Regions from separate parts of the Actinomadura keratinilytica genome, predicted to be linked through region 1. Evidence: predicted binding sites of a transcription regulator. Region 1 holds the regulator's gene; the other holds the start of a gene.

What was found. Region 1 encodes HrcA, which represses chaperone genes, less so after heat shock. Its sites were predicted from a motif close to TTGGCACTCTCNNNNNGAGAGTGCCAA; they were not measured.
Region 2: the regulator HrcA is predicted to act here: its motif matches at 4,656-4,682, upstream of ABD879_RS13740 (FmdB family zinc ribbon protein).

The regions. Positions count from the first base shown of each region.
Region 1 covers NZ_BAABDO010000076.1:646-10,018, forward strand. Annotated here, with positions in the region: gene ABD879_RS21760 (hypothetical protein) at 1-334, opposite strand, end outside; gene ABD879_RS21765 (antitoxin YezG family protein) at 484-924, shown strand; gene hemW (radical SAM family heme chaperone HemW) at 972-2,180, shown strand; gene ABD879_RS21775 (DUF4870 domain-containing protein) at 2,255-2,827, opposite strand; gene ABD879_RS21780 (DUF3097 domain-containing protein) at 2,936-3,754, opposite strand; gene hrcA (heat-inducible transcriptional repressor HrcA) at 3,975-4,991, shown strand; gene dnaJ (molecular chaperone DnaJ) at 4,992-6,125, shown strand; gene ABD879_RS21795 (16S rRNA (uracil(1498)-N(3))-methyltransferase) at 6,171-6,902, shown strand; gene ABD879_RS21800 (hypothetical protein) at 7,049-7,702, opposite strand; gene ABD879_RS21805 (SigE family RNA polymerase sigma factor) at 7,929-8,471, opposite strand; gene ABD879_RS21810 (histidine triad nucleotide-binding protein) at 8,842-9,186, shown strand; gene ABD879_RS21815 (PhoH family protein) at 9,358-9,373, shown strand, end outside.
Region 2 covers NZ_BAABDO010000033.1:39,049-48,421, forward strand. Annotated here, with positions in the region: gene ABD879_RS13725 (SAF domain-containing protein) at 1-565, opposite strand, end outside; gene ABD879_RS13730 (S-methyl-5'-thioadenosine phosphorylase) at 562-1,395, opposite strand; gene ABD879_RS13735 (MMPL family transporter) at 1,538-3,673, opposite strand; gene ABD879_RS13740 (FmdB family zinc ribbon protein) at 4,297-4,620, opposite strand; gene ABD879_RS13745 (potassium/proton antiporter) at 4,760-6,244, opposite strand; gene ABD879_RS13750 (NAD(P)-dependent oxidoreductase) at 6,464-7,456, opposite strand; gene ABD879_RS13755 (5-formyltetrahydrofolate cyclo-ligase) at 7,616-8,200, opposite strand; gene galU (UTP--glucose-1-phosphate uridylyltransferase GalU) at 8,234-9,160, shown strand; gene glp (molybdotransferase-like divisome protein Glp) at 9,198-9,373, shown strand, end outside.

The DNA.
Region 1 (9,373 bases):
GCAGCGTGACCAGGCCCTCCCAGGCGACCGGCTCGTCCACCGCGAACCAGGTGATCTCGCTCTCGACGCCCAGTTCGGCGAACGTGCGGTCGGTCAGCGCCTCCTCGACGCGGCGGCGCAGCGCCTCCGCCGCCTCGGCCAGCCGGCGCGCCCACCACGCGGGTTCGGGGTCGTCGCGGCCGTCCTCGCTCCACAGGACGCCCGGGCCGCCCAGGTCGGCGTGCCGCTCCGTCCCGTCCTCGTCGACGACCACCGAGCGCCATCCGGCGGGCTCCCCCTGCAGCAGCACCCGGGCCGGCACCCGGCCGTACCCCGCCGCCCTTTCGTTGCGCACGTGGCCGACTCTATCCGCGCTGATCACCACCCCGGACGCGCATGCCGCAGGCCGGCGACACGGTCATGATCCAGGAGCGGGCGGGGGCGGGTCGGTAGGGTCGGGGGACCGGCCGCCAGGCGGCGTGGGACGACAAGGGAGGATGCGCCGTGACCCACTCCGAGCAGGTGCTGTTGTCCCCGGAGGAGCGGGAGACGGTGAACGGGGCGGTGCGGGCGCTGCGGTCGGCGGCCCCCGACGGGTGGGAGCACATGGAGTTCGTGTTCCGCGCCGCCGTCGGCATCGACAGTTCCGCTCTGCAGGTCGTCGACGCCGACGGCGACATCCGCCCCACCACGGTGCCCGGGCAGGCCAGCGACAAGATGGACGACCTGCGGCGGCTGATGTACCGCGAGGGCAGGGGCGCGTGGTTCACCGCGCGCCTGCGGGTGGAGCGGTCCGGGCGGTTCAGCGCCGAGTTCGACTACGACGGCGAACCCGACTTCAACCCGCCGCTGACCGCCGACACCTACGCGGTGGACCTGGAGCGCTTCCCCCGCTCCCGGGAGCACATGCCCGACTGGCTGCGCGACAGGCTCGCCGGGCGGTGACCCCGGGGGCGGTCACGGCATGAGGCGGGCGGCGGCACACTGGAGGGGTGCCCGCTACCCTGCCCGATGGTGACCCCGTACCCGCCGACGGCGCGCTCCCCGCGCGCGCCCTGGAGGGGCTGGGGACGCGGCCGTTCGCCTTCTACGTGCACGTGCCGTTCTGCGTGACGCGGTGCGGCTACTGCGACTTCAACACCTACACCGCCGGTGAACTCGGCCCGGGGGCGAGCCGCGACTCCTACGCGGACACGGCGATCGCCGAGGTCCGCATGGCGCGCCGCGTGCTCGGCGACGCGGACCTGCCCGTGGCGACCGTCTTCGTGGGCGGGGGCACGCCGACGCTGCTGGCGCCGGACGACCTGGGCCGCGTCCTGGCCGCCATCGACGCCGAGTTCGGGCTGGCCCCGGACGCCGAGGTCACCACCGAGGCCAACCCCGAGTCGGTGGACGAGGCGTACCTGGGCAAGCTCCGCGAGGCCGGGTTCACGCGCGTGTCCTACGGCATGCAGAGCGCCCGCGAGCACGTGCTGGCCGTGCTGGACCGCACCCACACGCCCGGCCGCGTGCCGCAGGTCGTGGACTGGGCGCGCGGCGCGGGCTTCGAGCACGTCAACCTGGACCTCATCTACGGCACGCCGGGGGAGAGCCACGACGACTGGCGGGCGTCCCTGGAGGCGGCGCTGGCCGCGGGGCCCGACCACGTCTCGGCCTACGCGCTCATCGTCGAGGAGGGCACCCGCCTGGCCGCGCAGGTGCGGCGCGGGGAGCTGCGGCAGCCGGACGACGACGCCATGGCCGACCGCTATCTCATCGCGGACGAGCTGCTGAGCGCCCACGGCCTGCACTGGTACGAGATCTCCAACTGGGCGGCGGCCCCCGACGCCCGCTGCCGCCACAACATGCTCTACTGGACGGGCGCCGACTGGTGGGGCGTGGGACCCGGCGCGCACAGCCACGTGGGCGGCACCCGCTGGTGGAACGTCAAGCACCCCGCCGCCTACGCGGCGCGGCTGGCCGAGGGCGTCACCCCCGCGCACGCACGCGAGGTCCTGGACGACGCCGACCGCCGCGTCGAGCGCATCATGCTCGAGCTGCGGCTGGCCGACGGCTGCCCCGCCGGGCTGCTGGACGACGGGGCCGTCCGCCGCATGATCGACGACGGGCTGATCGAGCCGGAGCCCTACCGGCGCGGCCGCGCGGTGCTGACCCTGCGCGGCCGGCTGCTCGCCGACGCCGTCGTCCGCGACCTGATCTGACGCCTCGCCCCGAACCGGGTGCCGGACGCGCCGGGGCGGCCCGGCGGCCGGCCCGGCCCGGCGCGGTGCGCGCGTCAGCGGATCATGGGCCAGGCCATGAACGAGGGGAAGCGGTAGTACTCGCCGCGGTTCCCGGCGACCGCCGCCATGATCAGCAGCACGATCTCCGCGATGAACTGCGCGAAGAACGTGAGGAAGCCGATGAGCAGGAACATCAGCACGATGTTGATGACCAGGTAGACGGCCTGGGTGAGCGCGAAGTTCAGGCCCTGGGCGCCGTGGTGCCGCAGGAACGGCGACTCGTCCTTCTTGATCAGGTAGACCAGCAGCGGCGCGATGAAGCCGAGCAGGAGCTGGCCCAGATGGCCCAGCAGCGCCCACGTCCGCTCGTCCGCGGTGATCTGCCCGGGGCCGTACCCGGGGGCGCCGTACGGCTGCATCTGGCCGCCGTAGGAGCCGTACGCGGGCGCCTGCCCGTAGGCGCCGTATCCCGGCTGACCGTACCCGGGGGGCTGCTCGTACCCGTAGCCGGGCTGCTGCCCGTAGCCCTGGGGGTCGTGACCGGGCTGTGGCTGCTGCCCGTAACCCGGCTGCTGCCCGTGGTTGGGCGGGTCGTATCCCGGCTGGCCGGGGTGCCCGTGCGTCATGGCCTGCTCCTCGTGGTCGCCTGCGGTGAGGGCTGCGGGGCTGGGACAAGAGGTCGGGAGGGATGGGGACACGGTGCCCGCCGGGGCCGCGGCACGGCCCGGAGGGCGCTAGGAGGCCGTCACGAAGTCGATGATCTCTTCGACGCGCCCGAGCAGCTCGGGTTCCAGGTCGGTGTAGGAGTTCACGGAGCCGAGGATGCGCCGCCATCCCTCGCTCACGTCGTCCCCCCAACCCAGAGCAGCGAGCACGCCTTCCTTCCAAGGTACGCCGCGGGGGACGTCCGGCCACGCCCTTATTCCGACGGCGCGGGGCTTGACGGCCTGCCAGATGTCGACGAACGGGTGGCCGGTCACCAGGACGTGGGGGGAGCGCACCTGCGCGGCGATCCGGCTCTCCTTGGACCCCTCCACCAGGTGGTCGACGAGCACGCCCAGGCGGCGCTGCGGGCCGGGCGCGAACTCCGCCACGATGGCGGGCAGGTCGTCCACGCCCTCCAGGTACTCCACGACCACGCCCTCCACCCGCAGGTCGTGGCCCCAGATCTTCTCCACCAGCTCGGCGTCGTGCACGCCCTCCACGTAGATGCGGCTCTCCCGGGCCACCCGCGCGCGCAGGCCGCTCACCGCGATCGACCCGGAGGCCGAGCGCGCCGGGGCCCGCCGCGGCTCCGGGCCGGGCCTGACGAGCGTGACGGGCCTGCCGTCCAGCAGGAACCCCGCCTTGGTCAACGGGAACACCCGGCGCCTGCCGAACCGGTCCTCCAGCGTCACGCCGAACTTGTCGCAGCCGACCACGGCGCCGCAGAAGCCGCTGTCGGGGTCCTCCACCACCAGGTCGCGTTCGGCCGGGATCTCGGGCACGCCGCCCTTCCGCGGCCGCCGCCAGTCGCCCGCCAGGACGTCGTTTCCGTAGTCCTTACTCCGCACGGATCCGCACATTAACCGCCCCGAACGCCGCGGCACCGGCGGCGCACGTCCATCGGCGTGGCGCGCCCCCGGGCGGCCGCGACCGGCCACCGGCGCGGCTCCGGAGGCGCCCCGGGCCGTTTCCGTCCGCGCCAGGCACTCCAGCCTGCGCCCGCCGGGCCGTACACTTGGCACTCGGAAGTATGGAGTGCCAGTACGGGGGCAGGGAGGAGGTGACCACGTGCTCGACGACCGGAAGCTGGCGGTCCTGCGCGCCATCGTCGAGGACTACGTCTCCACCAACGAGCCGGTGGGGTCGAAGTCGCTGGCCGACCGGCACAACCTCGGCGTGTCCCCGGCGACGATCCGCAACGACATGGCCGTGCTGGAGGAGCAGGGGTACATCACCCAGCCCCACACCAGCGCGGGGCGGGTGCCCACCGACAAGGGCTACCGGCTGTTCGTCGACCGGCTGTCCACGATCAAGCCGCTGTCGGCGGCCGAGCGGCGCGCCATCGAGACGTTCCTCAGCGGCGCCTACGACCTCGACGACGTGGTCGGCCGGACGGTGCGGCTGCTGGCCCAGCTGACCCGCCAGGTCGCCGTGGTGCAGTACCCGTCGCTGACCCGTTCGACGGTGCGGCACGTGGAGCTGGTCCCGGTGGCCTCGCACCGGCTGCTGCTGGTCCTGATCACCAACACCGGCCGGGTCGAGCAGCGGGTCATCGAGACACCGCGCGAGGTCTCCGAGGAGACCGTCGGGCACCTGCGGGCGTTGCTCAACACCTGTCTGGACGGCTGCGGGCTCGGCGAGGTGCCGAACGCCGTGGCCGACCTTCCGGAGAAGGTGGCGGCGGACGACCGGCCGGTCGCCGCGGCGGTACTGTCGGTGCTGCTGGAGACGCTGGTCGAAAAGCACGACGAGAAGATCGTGTTCGCCGGCGCCGCCAACCTGGCGGCCGTGGACTTCTCGCAGAGCCTGCGCGAGGTCCTGGAGGCCCTGGAGGAGCAGGTGGTGCTGATGCGCCTGCTCGGCGAGGTCGGCGACTCCTCGTCTTCTGTTACCGTGCGGATCGGCACGGAGAACCCCGACGAGGGGCTGCGCTTCACCTCGGTGGTCGCGGCCGACTACGGCGTCGGGGACAGGACGCTGGCCCGGCTCGGAGTGCTCGGGCCGACACGCATGGACTACCCCAGCACGATGGGAGCGGTACGGGCAGTGGCACGCTACGTTGGACAGATCCTGGCGGGGTCGTAAGTGGCCAACGACTACTACGCGACCTTGGGGGTCCGCCGCGACGCGAGCCCGGACGAGATCAAGAAGGCGTACCGGCGGCTCGCCCGCGAGCTGCATCCGGACGTCAACCCCGATCCGGAGACCCAGGAGCGGTTCAAGGAGATCACCCAGGCGTACGAGGTGCTCTCCGATCCCAAGAAGCGCGAGATGTACGACCTGGGCGCGGATCCGTTCGCCCCGGGCGGGGGCGCGGGCGGGGCCGGGCCGTTCGGCGGCGCCGGCTTCCCGTTCAGCGACATCATGGACGCCTTCTTCGGCACGGCGACCTCGCGCGGCCCGCGCACCCGCGCCCGGCGCGGCCGCAACGCCACGCTGCGCGTCGAGCTGGACCTGGCCGAGACCGCCTTCGGCACCACGCGCGAGCTGACGATCGACACCGCCGTGGTGTGCACCACCTGCGAGGGGTCGGGCTGCGCGCCCGGCACCCACCCGGAGACCTGCGACACCTGCATGGGCCGCGGCGAGGTGCAGCAGGTGCAGCGCTCGTTCCTCGGCCAGGTGATGACCTCGCGGCCGTGCCCGCGCTGCAACGGCTTCGGCAGCGTGATCCGCACCCCGTGCCCGGAGTGCTCGGGCGACGGCCGGGTCCGCACCCGCCGCACCGTCAAGGTCAAGATCCCGGCGGGCGTGGAGAACGGCATCCACATCCAGCTGGCCGGGGAGGGCGAGGTCGGCCCGGGCGGCGGCCCGCCCGGCGACCTGTTCCTGGAGATCGTCGAGAAGCAGCACCCGATCTTCGAGCGGGAGGGCGACGACCTGCACTGCACCGTGCAGATCCCGATGACCGCGGCGGCCCTCGGCACCAGCGTGACCATCGACACGCTGGACGGCGCCGAGGAGGTCGACATCAAGCCGGGCACGCAGTCCGGCCACGTCATCACCCTCTACGGGCGGGGCGTGCGGCACCTGAACGAGAGCGGCCGCGGCGACCTGCTCATCCACGTCAACGTGGAGACGCCGGCCAAGCTCGACGACGAGCAGGAGGCGCTGCTGCGCCGCCTGGCCGAGCTGCGCGGCGAGGAGCGCCCGCCCGGCAAGTTCGCCCCCGGCCAGCGCAGCGTGTTCTCGCGGCTGCGCGACGTGTTCAACCAGTAGCCCGGGGCATCCCCCCGATACGGCGACCAGTCAGAACGGGAACCTGTGTCTCCGCCGGTCTTCTTGGCCGAGTCCTCCGCGCTGGAGGGCGACCGCGTGCTGCTCGACGGGCCGGAAGGCCGGCATGCGGCCACCGTGCGCCGGCTGCGGCCCGGCGAGCGCGTCGACCTCACCGACGGCGCCGGGCTGCTGGCCGAATGCGTGGTGGCCGCGGCCGGCCGCGCGTCGCTGACCCTGGACGTGCTCGCCCGGCACCGCCACGAGCGCCCCCGGCCGCGCCTGGTGGTCGTCCAGGCGCTGCCCAAGGGCGAGCGGGGCGAGCTGGCCGTGGAGACGATGACCGAGGCGGGCGTGGACGAGATCGTCCCGTGGGCGGCGGCCCGCTGCGTGACGCAGTGGCGCCCGGACCGGCGCGACAAGGCCCTGGGACGCTGGCGCACCGCCGCCCGGGAGGCCGCCAAGCAGGCCCGCCGCAGCTGGCTGCCGGAGGTGCCGCCGCTGGCCGCCACCGCCGACGTCGAGGCCCGGATCGCCGCCGCGGCCTGCGCCGTCGTCCTGCACGAGGAGGCCGGCGAGCCGCTCAGCGCGCTGCGGCCGCCCCGCAGCGGCGACATCGTGGTGGTCGTCGGCCCGGAGGGCGGCATCGCCCCCGAGGAGCTCGACCGGTTCGCCGCCGCCGGGGCGCGTCCGGTCCGCCTGGGCCCGACCGTCCTGCGCACCTCCACCGCGGGCGTGGCGGCCGCGGCGGTCCTGTTCGCCGCGACCGGCCGCTGGTAGGCCGCCCGCCAGACCGCACGCACCGGCGCACGGCACGGGCGTGCGTTTCGAGGGCATGCGGAAGTCGAGGGCATGCGGAAGCCGATCCCGGGCTGGAGGGATCGCGGGGTGTGGGATTGTGCGCGCCGGCTCGGTGACCCGTCAGATCACTCTGGGGCCACGGCGGGCGCGTCCGTGGAGGCGGGGGCGGGCTCGCTCGATGTCGGCGCCTCGGGCTGCTGGGAAGGCTCGCTGGAAGGCGTCGTCGGCGTCTCGGGCGGCTGCTCGGTGGGCGGGGTCGGCGTGGTCGGCGGGGTGCTGCACGGACCGCTCGCCGGCGGGGCGGGGGAGCCCGCGGACGCGCCGTCCGTGGTGGTGTCGTCGGGAGCACACCCTGGGGAGCCACTGGCGGTCGACGGGGTGACGGTGACGGACGCCGAAGGGTCGTCGCCGGGAGCGCTGCCGTAGGAGTCGGGGGTGCGGGTGCCGGGCTGTGCACCGGGAGCGCCCGGGACCGTCCCCTCCAGCGAGCCCTGCCCGTGACCGTCGGAGGAGCCGTTGCCGCCGGCGGTCGACGACAGGAACCCCAGCGTCTGCGGCGCCGAGACGCCGAGCCCGGCGATCGCCACGGCGGCCGCGACCGCCAGCAGCGGACGCACCCAGTTGGCGGTGAACCAGTCCCAGGAGAACCGGCGCCGCCGCCGCTCCTCGATGCGCCGGCGGATCTGCTCCAGGCCGTCGGCCGCGGGGGTGACCTTCTCCGCCTCCGCGTTGAGCGCACGGCGGAGGATCTCGCCGTACTCGTCGTGGGGGTCGGTCATGTCACATCCGGGGCGAAGGGAGCGGCCCGCAGGCCGGCGGAGGCCCCGTCCTCCTTTCGATTGCTCGGTCGCGAGGACGGCCCGCAGGCGCGCGACGGCGGCTGGGGTACCGCCGCCCCGCGCGGGGGGTCGCCCCTCAGACGCGCGCCCCGGACGGCCGGCGGCGCGGCAGAGCCGCCCCTCGGCCGTCCGGGGGGCCCGGGCGGCCTCAGGTGCTGGGTGGAAGTCACGAGAACTGCTCCAGGACGTTGCGCAGCGCGGCCATCCCGCGGGCCGTGTGGCTCTTGACGGCGCCGCGGCTGATGCCCATCGCGCTGGCGATCTCCGCTTCGGACAGGTCGGCGTAGTAGCGCAGCACCAGGGCCTCCCGCTGGCGGGCGGGCAGCCGGTGCAGCGCCTCGATCACCGCACTGCGTTCGAGCTCGCCGATCGCGCCCGCCTCCGCACTGGGCGCGTCCGGGAGCCCCTTGGGGGCGTACTTCTCCACCACAGCGCGGTGCCGCAGCACCGACCGCGACCGGTTGACCACCGACTGGCGCAGGTAGGACAGGGCCTTGTCGGGGTCGCGCAGGCGCCGCCAGCCACCGTGCATGGCGACGAAGGCGTCCTGGACGACCTCCTCGGCCGTCCCGGCGTCGCGGACCAGCATCGCCGCGAGCCGTACCAGCGAACGGTAGTTGGCGCTGTACAGGGCGGTGAGCGCCTGATCGGCATCCCAGGCGACGGCCACCGCCCCCGCCGTGCCCCTGGCCACGAGGGTCTCGGTCACGTCTGTGGGACGCGCGCCCTCGTCGTCCGGTTTACGAAAGGGCATGTTCCTGCCAACCTCGGTCACCTATCCGCCGCCTGTGCCGTCCCCCGGCCATCCGTTCGGATGAGCGCCTTCGGGACGGCGTGCATGGCGAACCCGACCGGCCGAAAGGCGGGGAGGCGCAGGGGTTTCGGACCGGGGGGTACGCCAGGGTTGCCACCTTAATCCAGCGGGCCGGTGGAATGCGGCCGATCCGTGATCGGGCGATCGGCGTGCCCCGGTGCGGCGCGGGGCGTCCGCGGCCGCCGGGGCGGCGCCGCGCGCCGGGAGCCCGGTGGGAGCCCGGTGGGGCTCGGTAGGATTCGGGCACGATCGCGGAGGGAGACCGATGACCGACTGCCTGTTCTGCAAGATCGTTTCGGGGGACGTGCCCGCCAAGGTCGTCCGCGAGTCGGCGCGCACCGTGGCGTTCCGCGACATCAACCCGCAGGCCCCCACGCACGTGCTGGTGATTCCCCGCGACCACCACCAGAACGTGGCCGAGCTGGCCGCCGCCGACGCCGACCTGGCCGCCGAGGTGCTGCGCGAGGCGCACCAGGTGGCCGTGGCCGAGGGCGTGGCCGAGGAGGGCTACCGGGTGGTGTTCAACACCGGCCCCCAGGCGGGCCAGACGGTCTTCCACGTGCACGCGCACGTCCTCGGCGGGCGCGGGCTGAACTGGCCGCCCGGCTGACGGGCGCGGCGCCGCCGTTTCGCCGGCGCCGCCGTTTTCCCGGCGGCGCCGCGGGTAGCCACCGAAAATACGGCGGCGTCATGTCGCGCGGGGCCAGTACCATGGATGGCGACATACGCGGAAACCCGGTAGCGCAGAAGGCAGGTCGAAAGAGGCCGCAAGGCCCGGCTGATGGTCGATTCAACTC
Region 2 (9,373 bases), on a different contig from region 1:
CGGAGATCGTCACGGAGAGGGAGGACCCGGCCGCCGCCAGCGCTGCGGCTTGGGTGCGGTCTGTGGCCAGCACGATCAGGGCTCCCTGGTCGGAGCGGAGCCTGGGTACCGCCACCACCGGGGCCGAGGAGACCACCGTGCGGGAGAACGGGGCGCCGGGGGACGGCGTGGCCAGCACGTCTATCCGGTCGCCGGGGCGCAGGAGGCGGGCCACCCCCGCGTCCGCGATGCGGATGGGGGTGGCGACCGTTCCGGCTCCGTAGCCGCGCAGGAGACCGCCGGTCAGCAGGCGGGCGTCGGTGAGCGGCTCGCCGCGGCGCATGGGGCCCGCGAGGGTGCGGCCGACGGCGTTCTCGCGTAACGCCCCGGCGGGGACCGCGTCGGGCGGCAGCGCCAGCGGGCGCACGTCGCGCGGGCCCAGGATGGTGCCGGAGGGCAGGTCGCGGGCGGCGGCCAGCACCTGGACGGTGGCGGCGGGGGACGGGCGCAGGGCCGGCACGGCCAGGCCGGTGGCGAGCGCGGCCGACAGCGCCGCCAGGAGCCGCCGCAGAGGCGGCGGCCTCACGGCAGCTCCAGGGGCAGCTTCATGCCGTCCAGGACGTTCGGGCAGAAGCAGTCGCGGGTCGCGGGCAGGGACTGGACCACCTCGGCGACCAGGACGCGCAGCCTGTCGATGTTGGCGGCGAAGACGCGCAGGACCTCCTCCATCGTCACGCCCTCGCCCTCCTCGATGCCGGCGTCCAGGTCGGTGACCAGGCACAGCGGCGTGTAGCACAGCGCCAGCTCGCGGGCCAGGACGGCCTCGGGGTGGCCGGTCATGCCCACCAGCGTCCAGCCCTGCGCCGCGTACCACCGCGACTCGGCGCGGGTGGAGAACCGCGGGCCCTCGATGACGACGAGGGTGCCGCCGTCGACCGGCTCCCAGCCGGCGTCGCGGGCGGACGCCACGGCGGCGCGGCGGCCCGCCGGGCAGTACGGGTCGGCGAACGACAGGTGGATGGCGGCGCCCTCGTCGTAGTACGTCTGCGCCCGCCCGGACGTGCGGTCGACGAGCTGGTCGGGGACGACGAGCGTGCCGGGGCCGTGCTCGGGGACCAGCGAGCCGACCGCGCTGGGGGCGACCACCTGGCGGACGCCGAGGGAGCGCAGCGCCCACATGTTGGCCCGGTAGGGGATGCGGTGCGGCGGGAAGCGGTGGTCGCGGCCGTGCCGGGGGATGAAGGCGACCCGGCGGCCGCCCAGCACCCCGAGGGCGATGCGGTCGCTGGGCGGCCCGTAGGGGGTGTCGACGGCGACCTCCTCGACGTCGTCGAGGAAGGAGTAGAAGCCGGAGCCGCCGATGACGCCGATCTCGGCGGCGGGGGCGGAGGGGGAGGACTGCGAAACAGTGGACATGGCGCCGACACTAGCCATCGGCGGCATCCGGTCGGGAGTCCCGCCGCCGATTGTGGATAACCGGCCGAACGATCTTCGGGACGGGCTCGGCGCGCCGAATGCGAAGGGGCCCGGACGCGCCGGGCCCCTTCGGTGGTGAGGGTCAGTTCACCCGGGTCAGGGCCTTGGACGGGTCCGGCTCGGCGGACGGGCGGCGCCGTCCCAGCGCGCCCGGGAGCCAGATGCGGCGGCCGAGGTCGTACGACAGGGCGGGCAGGAGGAGCGACCGGACGATCAGCGTGTCGAGCAGCACACCGAAGGCGACGACGAAGCCCATCTCGACCATGCCGACCAGCGGCACGGTCAGCAGGGCGGCGAACGTGGCCGCCAGCACCAGCCCGGCCGAGGTGATGACGCCGCCGGTGACGGTGAGGCCGCGCAGCACCCCGCGGCGCGTGCCGAGGGCCTGCGACTCCTCCCGGACCCGGTGCATCAGGAAGATGTTGTAGTCCACGCCCAGCGCCACCAGGAAGATGAACGCCAGCAGGGGGAACACGGCGTCGGACCCCTCGAAGCCGAACGCGTGCCGGAAGGCCAGTGCGCTGACGCCCAGGGAGGCCAGGAACGACAGCACCACGGTGGCCATCATCAGCAGGGGCGCGACCAGAGACCGCAGCAGCGCGACCAGGATGAGCAGGATCACCGCCAGGACGACCGGGATGATGACCAGGTTGTCGCGGGCGGCGGCGCGGTTGGTGTCGAGGGAGATGGCGGTCTCACCGCCGACCTTGGCATCGGCGCCGGGCACCGCGTGCACCGCGTCGCGCAGGCGGTCGACGGTGCGCTGGGCGGCCTTGCTGTCGGCGGGGTCGCGCAGTGTCGCCTCGTACCGCACCAGTCCTGCGGCGGTGACCGGACGGCTCAGCTCGGCCACCCCTGGCGTGCCGGAGACGGCGGCGGCGACCTGCTGGGACGCGGAGGCCTTGGCGATGATGACGGCGGGCGAGCCCGAGACCACCGGGAAGTGCCGGGCGACGGCCTCCGCCCCGGCCACCGAGTCGGGCTTGTCGACGAACTGGCCGGCGTTCGACAGCCCCTGCGTCCGCAGCGAGCCCAGCCCGAAGAGCAGCGCGACCAGGCCGACCGATGTGACGGCCCAGATCACCCGGGAGCGGCGGCCGACCAGCCCGGCCACGCGGCTCCAGATGCCGTGCTCGGCCTCGTACGCCGCGGGTGCCAGGTACTTGGCGTCGTAGCGGGGCACCAGGGGCCAGAACAGCCACCGTCCGCAGATCACCAGCAGGGCGGGCAGCAGGGTGGTCATGGAGGCCAGTGCGGTGATCACGCCGGCGGCGGCGACCGGGCCGAGACCCGCGGTGGAGTTCATCTCCGCGACCAGCAGGCACAGCAGGCCGACGGCGACGGTCGCGGCGGAGGCGATGATGGCGGGGGCGGCGCGGCGCAGCGCGAACGCCATGGCCTCGTGCCGGTCGGCGTGCCGGTGCAGCTCCTCGCGGTAGCGGGCGACCAGCAGCAGCGCGTAGTCGGTGGCCACGCCGAACACCAGGACGGTGAGGATGCCGGCGCTCTGCCCGTTGACGGTCAGGTCGGCGTACCGGGCCGACAGGTACACCGCCGACTGGGCCAGGCCGAGCGCGACCAGGGCGCTGAGCACCGGGACGAGCCACAGCAGCGGGCTGCGGTAGATGAACAGCAGCAGGACGATCACGACGAGCCCGGCGGCCATGAGCAGGAAGCCGTCGATGGTGTCGAAGACCTTGACCATGTCGGTGTCGCGGGCCGCCGGGCCGGTGACGTGCGTCGTCAGCCCGGGCGGGCCGCGCTGGACCAGGTCGCGGGCGTTGTCGATGTTCTGCAGGACGTTGGTGAGCGGGACGAGGGTCTGCAGGGCCTTGCCGTCCCGGCTGAGGAACGGCCCCTGCGGTTGGTGCGCGCCCGGCAGGGCGGCCAGTGCCGCGGCGTCGGACCGGGCCTTGGCCTGGTCGGCGGCGGTGATGCCGGACGGCCGCTCGTAGACGATCACGGCGAGCATCGCCTGGTCGTCGCGGAACCGCTCCTGCAGCTCGACGACCTGCGTGGACTCCGCGCTGCCGGGCAGCCAGGCGGCGGCGGCGTTGTTTTCGACGTCGCCGAGCCGGGCGGCGAGCGGGCCGAGGGCGGCCAGCAGCACGACCCAGACGGCCAGCACGACCCACTTGGTGCGCCGGCCGGCGATGAACCCCGCGACGCGGCGACCGGGGCCGCCGGTTTCGGGTGGAGCGTCAGAGGGTGCGCTCATGACTTCTCCCGAATCGAGATATGTCGCGTCTAAATGCCGTCAGAATGTCTCGATATCAGAGGGGCATCAAGTACTATCGCGACTTTCCGGAGCGGGTGGATGCCCTGGGGGCTGAGCGCCCCTCCGCTCTGGGCCTGACCATCGTCCGCCGTCGACGCGGCGGCGGTCGTCCCGCGCTGGACGGGAGTGGCGCTACCTCAGAAGAAGCACGCCTCCGCCCCGTCCTACTGCGCGAGGCGTAGGGGACGGCGGCGCTGCGCAGAAGAAGAGGAACGGCCTGCATGGCGCCCATGCCGTTCAACCAGTGTGACCAGCGCGGCAGGACGAGGGGGCGGCTCCATGGGGGAGGCGCCGCGGCACATGGGGGCGGCTCAACGCGGCTACGCCTGCCGGAGGAGGCGGTTTCCGTCCCGCGCACGAGGTGTCGTGAACATGATGCGCGCTTCGGGGACGGGCAGACGACGAGCCCGGCGACGGCCGCTACCGGTCACGGGCCGAAGGATGCGCCGGGGCGTCGGGAGAAGGCGAAAAGGGAGGGGAAGAAGTCCGAAGGACCATGGACGGCGGGTGCGGCTCCTGGGAACCGGCCATGATCCTTCGGATCGGGAACGTCGGCGTACCGGTCAGGCGACCTTGCTCGACGACGAGGAGGACGAGCTCGACGAGGAATCCGACGACGAGGACGAGCCGTTCGAGCTCGACGACTCGGACGTGCTGGAGGAGGAGCTCTTGGAGCCGTTGGAGGTGCCGCGGGTCGAGGACGAGCTGGAGCTGCGGCTGTCGGTCCGGTAGAAGCCGGAGCCCTTGAAGATGATGCCCGCGGCGGAGAAGACCTTGCGAAGCCTGCCGTTGCATGCCGGGCAGTCCGTCAGCGCGGCGTCGCTGAACTTCTGCACGACCTCCAGAGGCTCGCCGCACTCGGTGCAAACGTACTGATACGTCGGCACGGTTCCTCCTCGCTGACTCAGCCCGGTCAGGCGGGCTGGCACTCACCTAGAACGACTGCTAATGGTACCCATGCGTAGAACCTGATTTGCGCGCGGCCTGTTCCCGCAGGTCGCGCCCACGGTGACGGGGGGCCGCCGGCTACGTCCCGGTCTCGCCGAACCAGCCCGCCAGCTTGCCGCGGCGGCTGACGGCCCGCAGGCGCCGTTCCGTGGCCTCCCGCACGGCCGCGGTCGTGACCACCAGCATCCGGTCGCCCGCCTGCAACGCCGTCGTCGGCCCGGGGACGAAACTGGTCCCGTCCCGCACGATCAGCGTGATCGAGGCGCCCTGCGGCAGCCGCAGCTCGAAGATCTCCACACCGTTCAGCAGCGAGTCGCGGGGCACCCGGACCTCCAGCAGGTCGGCGTGCAGCTCCTCCAGCGGGGCGGCCTCGACGTCCAGTTCGCGGGCCTCCTGGTCGCCCTTCAGCCGGCACAGGCGGGCCGCCAGCGGCAGCGTCGGCCCCTGCAGCAGGGTGAACACCACGACGATGGTGAAGACGATGGAGAAGAGCCGATCGGCGCCCCGAACGTCCTCCACCATCGGGATGGTCGCCAGCACGATCGGCACGGCGCCGCGCAGCCCCGCCCAGGAGGCGAACGCCTTCTCGCCCAGCGACAGTCCGAACCCCGCCGTGGACAGCAGCACCGACACGGGGCGGGCCACCAGCAGCAGCACGAATCCGGCCACGAGCGCGGGGGCGATCTGCGCAGGCAGGTCCTCGGGGGAGGCCAGCAGCCCCAGCATCACGAACAGGCCGATCTGGGCGAGCCAGGCGATGCCCTCGGCGAACCCCCGGGTGGCGGGACGGTGCGGAAGGCGCGCGTTGCCCAGCACCAACGCGCTGACGTATACGGCCATGAATCCGCTGGCGTGCAGGAGGACCGCAGCCCCGTACGAACCGATCGCCAACGACAGCACGGCGATGGGGTAGAGGCCGGAGGCGGGCAGGGCGATCCGGCGAAGCGCGTACGCGCCCAGCCAGCCGATGAGGAAGCCCAGGGCGCCGCCTGCGGCCAGCTCGTAGATCATGATGCCGGCCAGTTCCGCCACGTTGGGCATGCCGGAGTGGGTGCTGAGCCAGACGACGACGATGACGACGGGGGCGTCGTTGAATCCCGACTCGGCCTCAAGGAGCCCGACGAGCCGGGACGGTAGCGGCAGGCGGCGCAGCACGGAGAAGACCGCGGCCGCGTCCGTAGGGCCCAGTACGGCCCCCAGCAGGAACGCCAGGCGCCAGTCCATGTCGAGGAGCCAGTGCACGGCGACCGCCACGATGACCACGCTGATGAGGGTGCCGAGCGTGGAGACGGCCAGTGCCGCGGGTACGGACGGCCGTACGTTGCGCCAGTTGGTGGTGATGCCGCCCTCGGCGAGGATCAGGACGAGCGCGGCCAGCCCCAGCACCTCCGCCAGTTCGGTGTTGTCGAAGCGCAGGCCGATGGGCCCGGCCTCGCCGAGGAACAGGCCGATGCCCATGTACGCCAGAAGGGTCGGAAGTCCCGCCCGGTGGGACAGCCGGACCGCTAGGATTGCGATGAGTACGAGTGTCGAGCCGAAGAGTAGCCAGAGTTCGAGCCGCACATCCCTCCCCTGCGGGGCCGCGAAGAAAAAATCGTTCGCGATCCTACCGATTTATGTGCTTCACACACACATTCGGTTTGGGGGCGGCCCAGAAGCGGGGGGCGGGACGTGCCCCAACCGGCCTGTGTACTGCCCTGGGGGCCGCCGCTTAACCGGCTCTTGGGGCGATTCGGCCCGGGACGTGAACGACGCCGTCACTCGCGGCGTCCGCCGGGCGCGTCAGCGCCGCCGGACCAGCGGCTCCACCGCGTTCACGACGTTGGCCACGGGCCGCCCCGCCAGGACGGCGGCGAGGTTCTCCTGCACCACCGACGTGATGGTCAGCTGCGCGTCCAGCGTCGTACCGGCCGCGTGCGGGGACAGCAGCACGTTCTCGTGCCTGCGCAGGGGGCTGTCGGCGGGCGGCGGCTCCTCGTCGAACACGTCCAGCGCGGCGGCGCTCAGCCGCCCGGACTCCAGCGCCGCCAGCACCGCCTCGTCGGGGGCGATGCCGCCGCGCGCCGCGTTGACCAGCATGGCCCCCTGGGGGAGGAGGGCGAGGCGGTCGGGGCCCAGCAGGCCGCGCGTCTCGTCCGTGAGCGGCAGCGTCACCACGAGGATGTCCGAGTTGGCGAGCAGGTCGTCCAGCTCACGGTAGGTGGCCGTGGCGTCGGGGCGCCGCCGGCGCGACCAGTACGACACCGCGCACCCCAGCGCCTGGAACAGCCGGGCGGTCTCGGAGCCGATCGCCCCGTACCCCAGGATCCCGACGCGCTGGGCCCGCAGCTCCCGGGCGCCCCGCCCCAGCATCTCCAGCTGCGGCCATCCTCCCTCGCGGACGCGCCGGTCGCACCACGCGAGGTGGCGGCAGAGCGCGAACGCGGCGCCGACCGCCCATTCGGCCACCGAACGGGCGTTGGCCCCCGCCGCGTTGGCCACGGGCACACCCGCGGCGGTGAGCGCGTCCAGGTCGAGGCTGTCGGTGCCCACTGCGGGCATCTGCACGAACGCCAGCCGCGGCGCCGCCGCCACGGCCTCGGCGTCCAGCGCCAGGCGTCCGCTGAAGTCGGCCAGCACCAGCTCCGCGTCGGCCAGGGCGTCCAGGAGCGCGCCGCGTTCCCGCTCCGCCGGGAAGACGAGTTCGGCCGCGTCGCCCGCCACCGGTTCGAGAATGCCGCGGATCAGGGACGGGTCCAGCGGCGCCAGGACGAGGATCCGCCACGGCTTCGTCATTGAAGACCTCCCTTGCCTTGGCGCACGCCCGCTGGGCGGCGGGCAGCGTACGGGCGGGCCGGACGATCAAAACTTTACGCACGGTGGATCTTCCGCCCGCACCCACCCCGGGTCGGCCCCGCCCCGTACACCGCGACGCGCCCACCCCCACGGCGACCGCTAGCGCGAGAAGCGGACAAGGCCCTCGGACGGCGTCACGGCGGCGCGCACCCGCTGGTCGTGCGGTTCGGCGGGCAGGGTGTCGACCAGCTCCCCCTCGTACAGCAGCGCCACGGTGAGGATGGCGGGGCCCACCCGCGCCAGAGCACGGTCATACGAACCGCCGCCCCGGCCCAGCCGCATCCCCGTGCGGTCCACGGCGACCGCCGGGACGAGCACCACATCCGCGCTCGCCACGGCGTCCGGCCCACGGGACGGCTCGGTGGGCTCCAGCAGCCCGCGCGGCCCCGGGGCGAGCGAGTCGGGCCCCTCGTAGGAGGCCCAGTCCAGGTCGGAGTCCGGCAGGAGACGGGGCAGCAGCACGTACGCGCCCCGCTTCCACAAGGCGAACAGCAGCCCCTGCGTGTCGGGCTCGGCGCCGATCGACACGTACGCCGCGATGGTCCCCGCCATCTCCACCTCGGGGGTGGACAGCAGGGTGTCCCGCAGCGAACGGGCAGCGGCGGCGCGCGCGCCCGGATCCATGGCCGTGCGCCTGGCCAGCAGTTCGGCGCGGCGCGAGAGTTTGGCGTCGGTCTGGTGCACGCTGTGGTCCTCGTGGATGACTAGGGTCTCTCTATGGCCGACTTCGTACCTGTGCAGAAGGCGGTGGTCCCGGCGGCGGGCCTCGGTACCCGATTCTTGCCTGCCACCAAGGCGACCCCCAAGGAGATGCTCCCGGTTGTCGACAAGCCCGCGATCCAGTACGTCGTCGAGGAGGCCGTCGACGCCGGCCTCACCGATGTGCTGATGATCACAGGGCGCAGCAAACGGTCGATCGAGGACCACTTCGACCGCGCCTACGAGCTGGAGGAGGCGCTGCGCGCCAAGGGCGACGAGGAGCGGCTGGCGGCCGTCCGCGAGTCCAGCGATCTGGCGACCATGCACTACGTCCGGCAGGGCGAGCCGCGCGGCCTCGGGCACGCGGTGCTCTGCGCCCGCCAGCACGTGGGCGACGAGCCGTTCGCCGTGCTGCTCGGCGACGACATGATCGACTCCCGGGACCGGCTGCTCAGCCGCATGATCGAGGTGCGCCGGCAGCGCGGCGGCAGCGTCGTGGCGCTGATGGAGGTGCCGCCGGACCAGGTCTCGGCCTACGGCTGCGCCGCCATCGAGGGCACCGACGAGGACGACGTGGTGCGCATCACCGACCTGGTGGAGAAGCCCGCCGCGGACGAGGCGCCCAGCAACTGGATCATCATCGGCCGGTACGTGTGCGACCCGGCCGTGTTCGACGTGCTGGAGAAGACCCCGCCCGGGCGCGGCGGCGAGATCCAGCTCACCGACGCGCTGCGCACCCTCGCCGAGATGCCCCTGGAGCAGGGCGGCACCGTGTACGGGGTGAAGTTCCGCGGCCGCCGCTACGACACCGGCAACAAGCTCGAATACCTGCGCACCGTGGTGCAGTTCGCCTCCGAGCGTCCCGACCTGGCACCCGAGTTCATCCCGTGGCTGCGCGAGTTCGTCAAGCGGCACGACGCGGCCGACGGCGTGGAGGGCTCGTAGCAGCCGTGTCCACGCGCCACACTGGGGGACCGTGGGCATGAGAACCGTCGACGAGCATCTGGCGGAGATCCTGGGCGCCGTCCGGGAGCTTCCGCCGCTGGACCTGGCACTGCTGGAGGCGCACGGCACCGTGCTGGCCGAGCCGGTGCCTGCGCCCGTGCCGCTGCCCCCGTTCGACAACTCCGCCATGGACGGGTACGCGGTGGTGGCGGC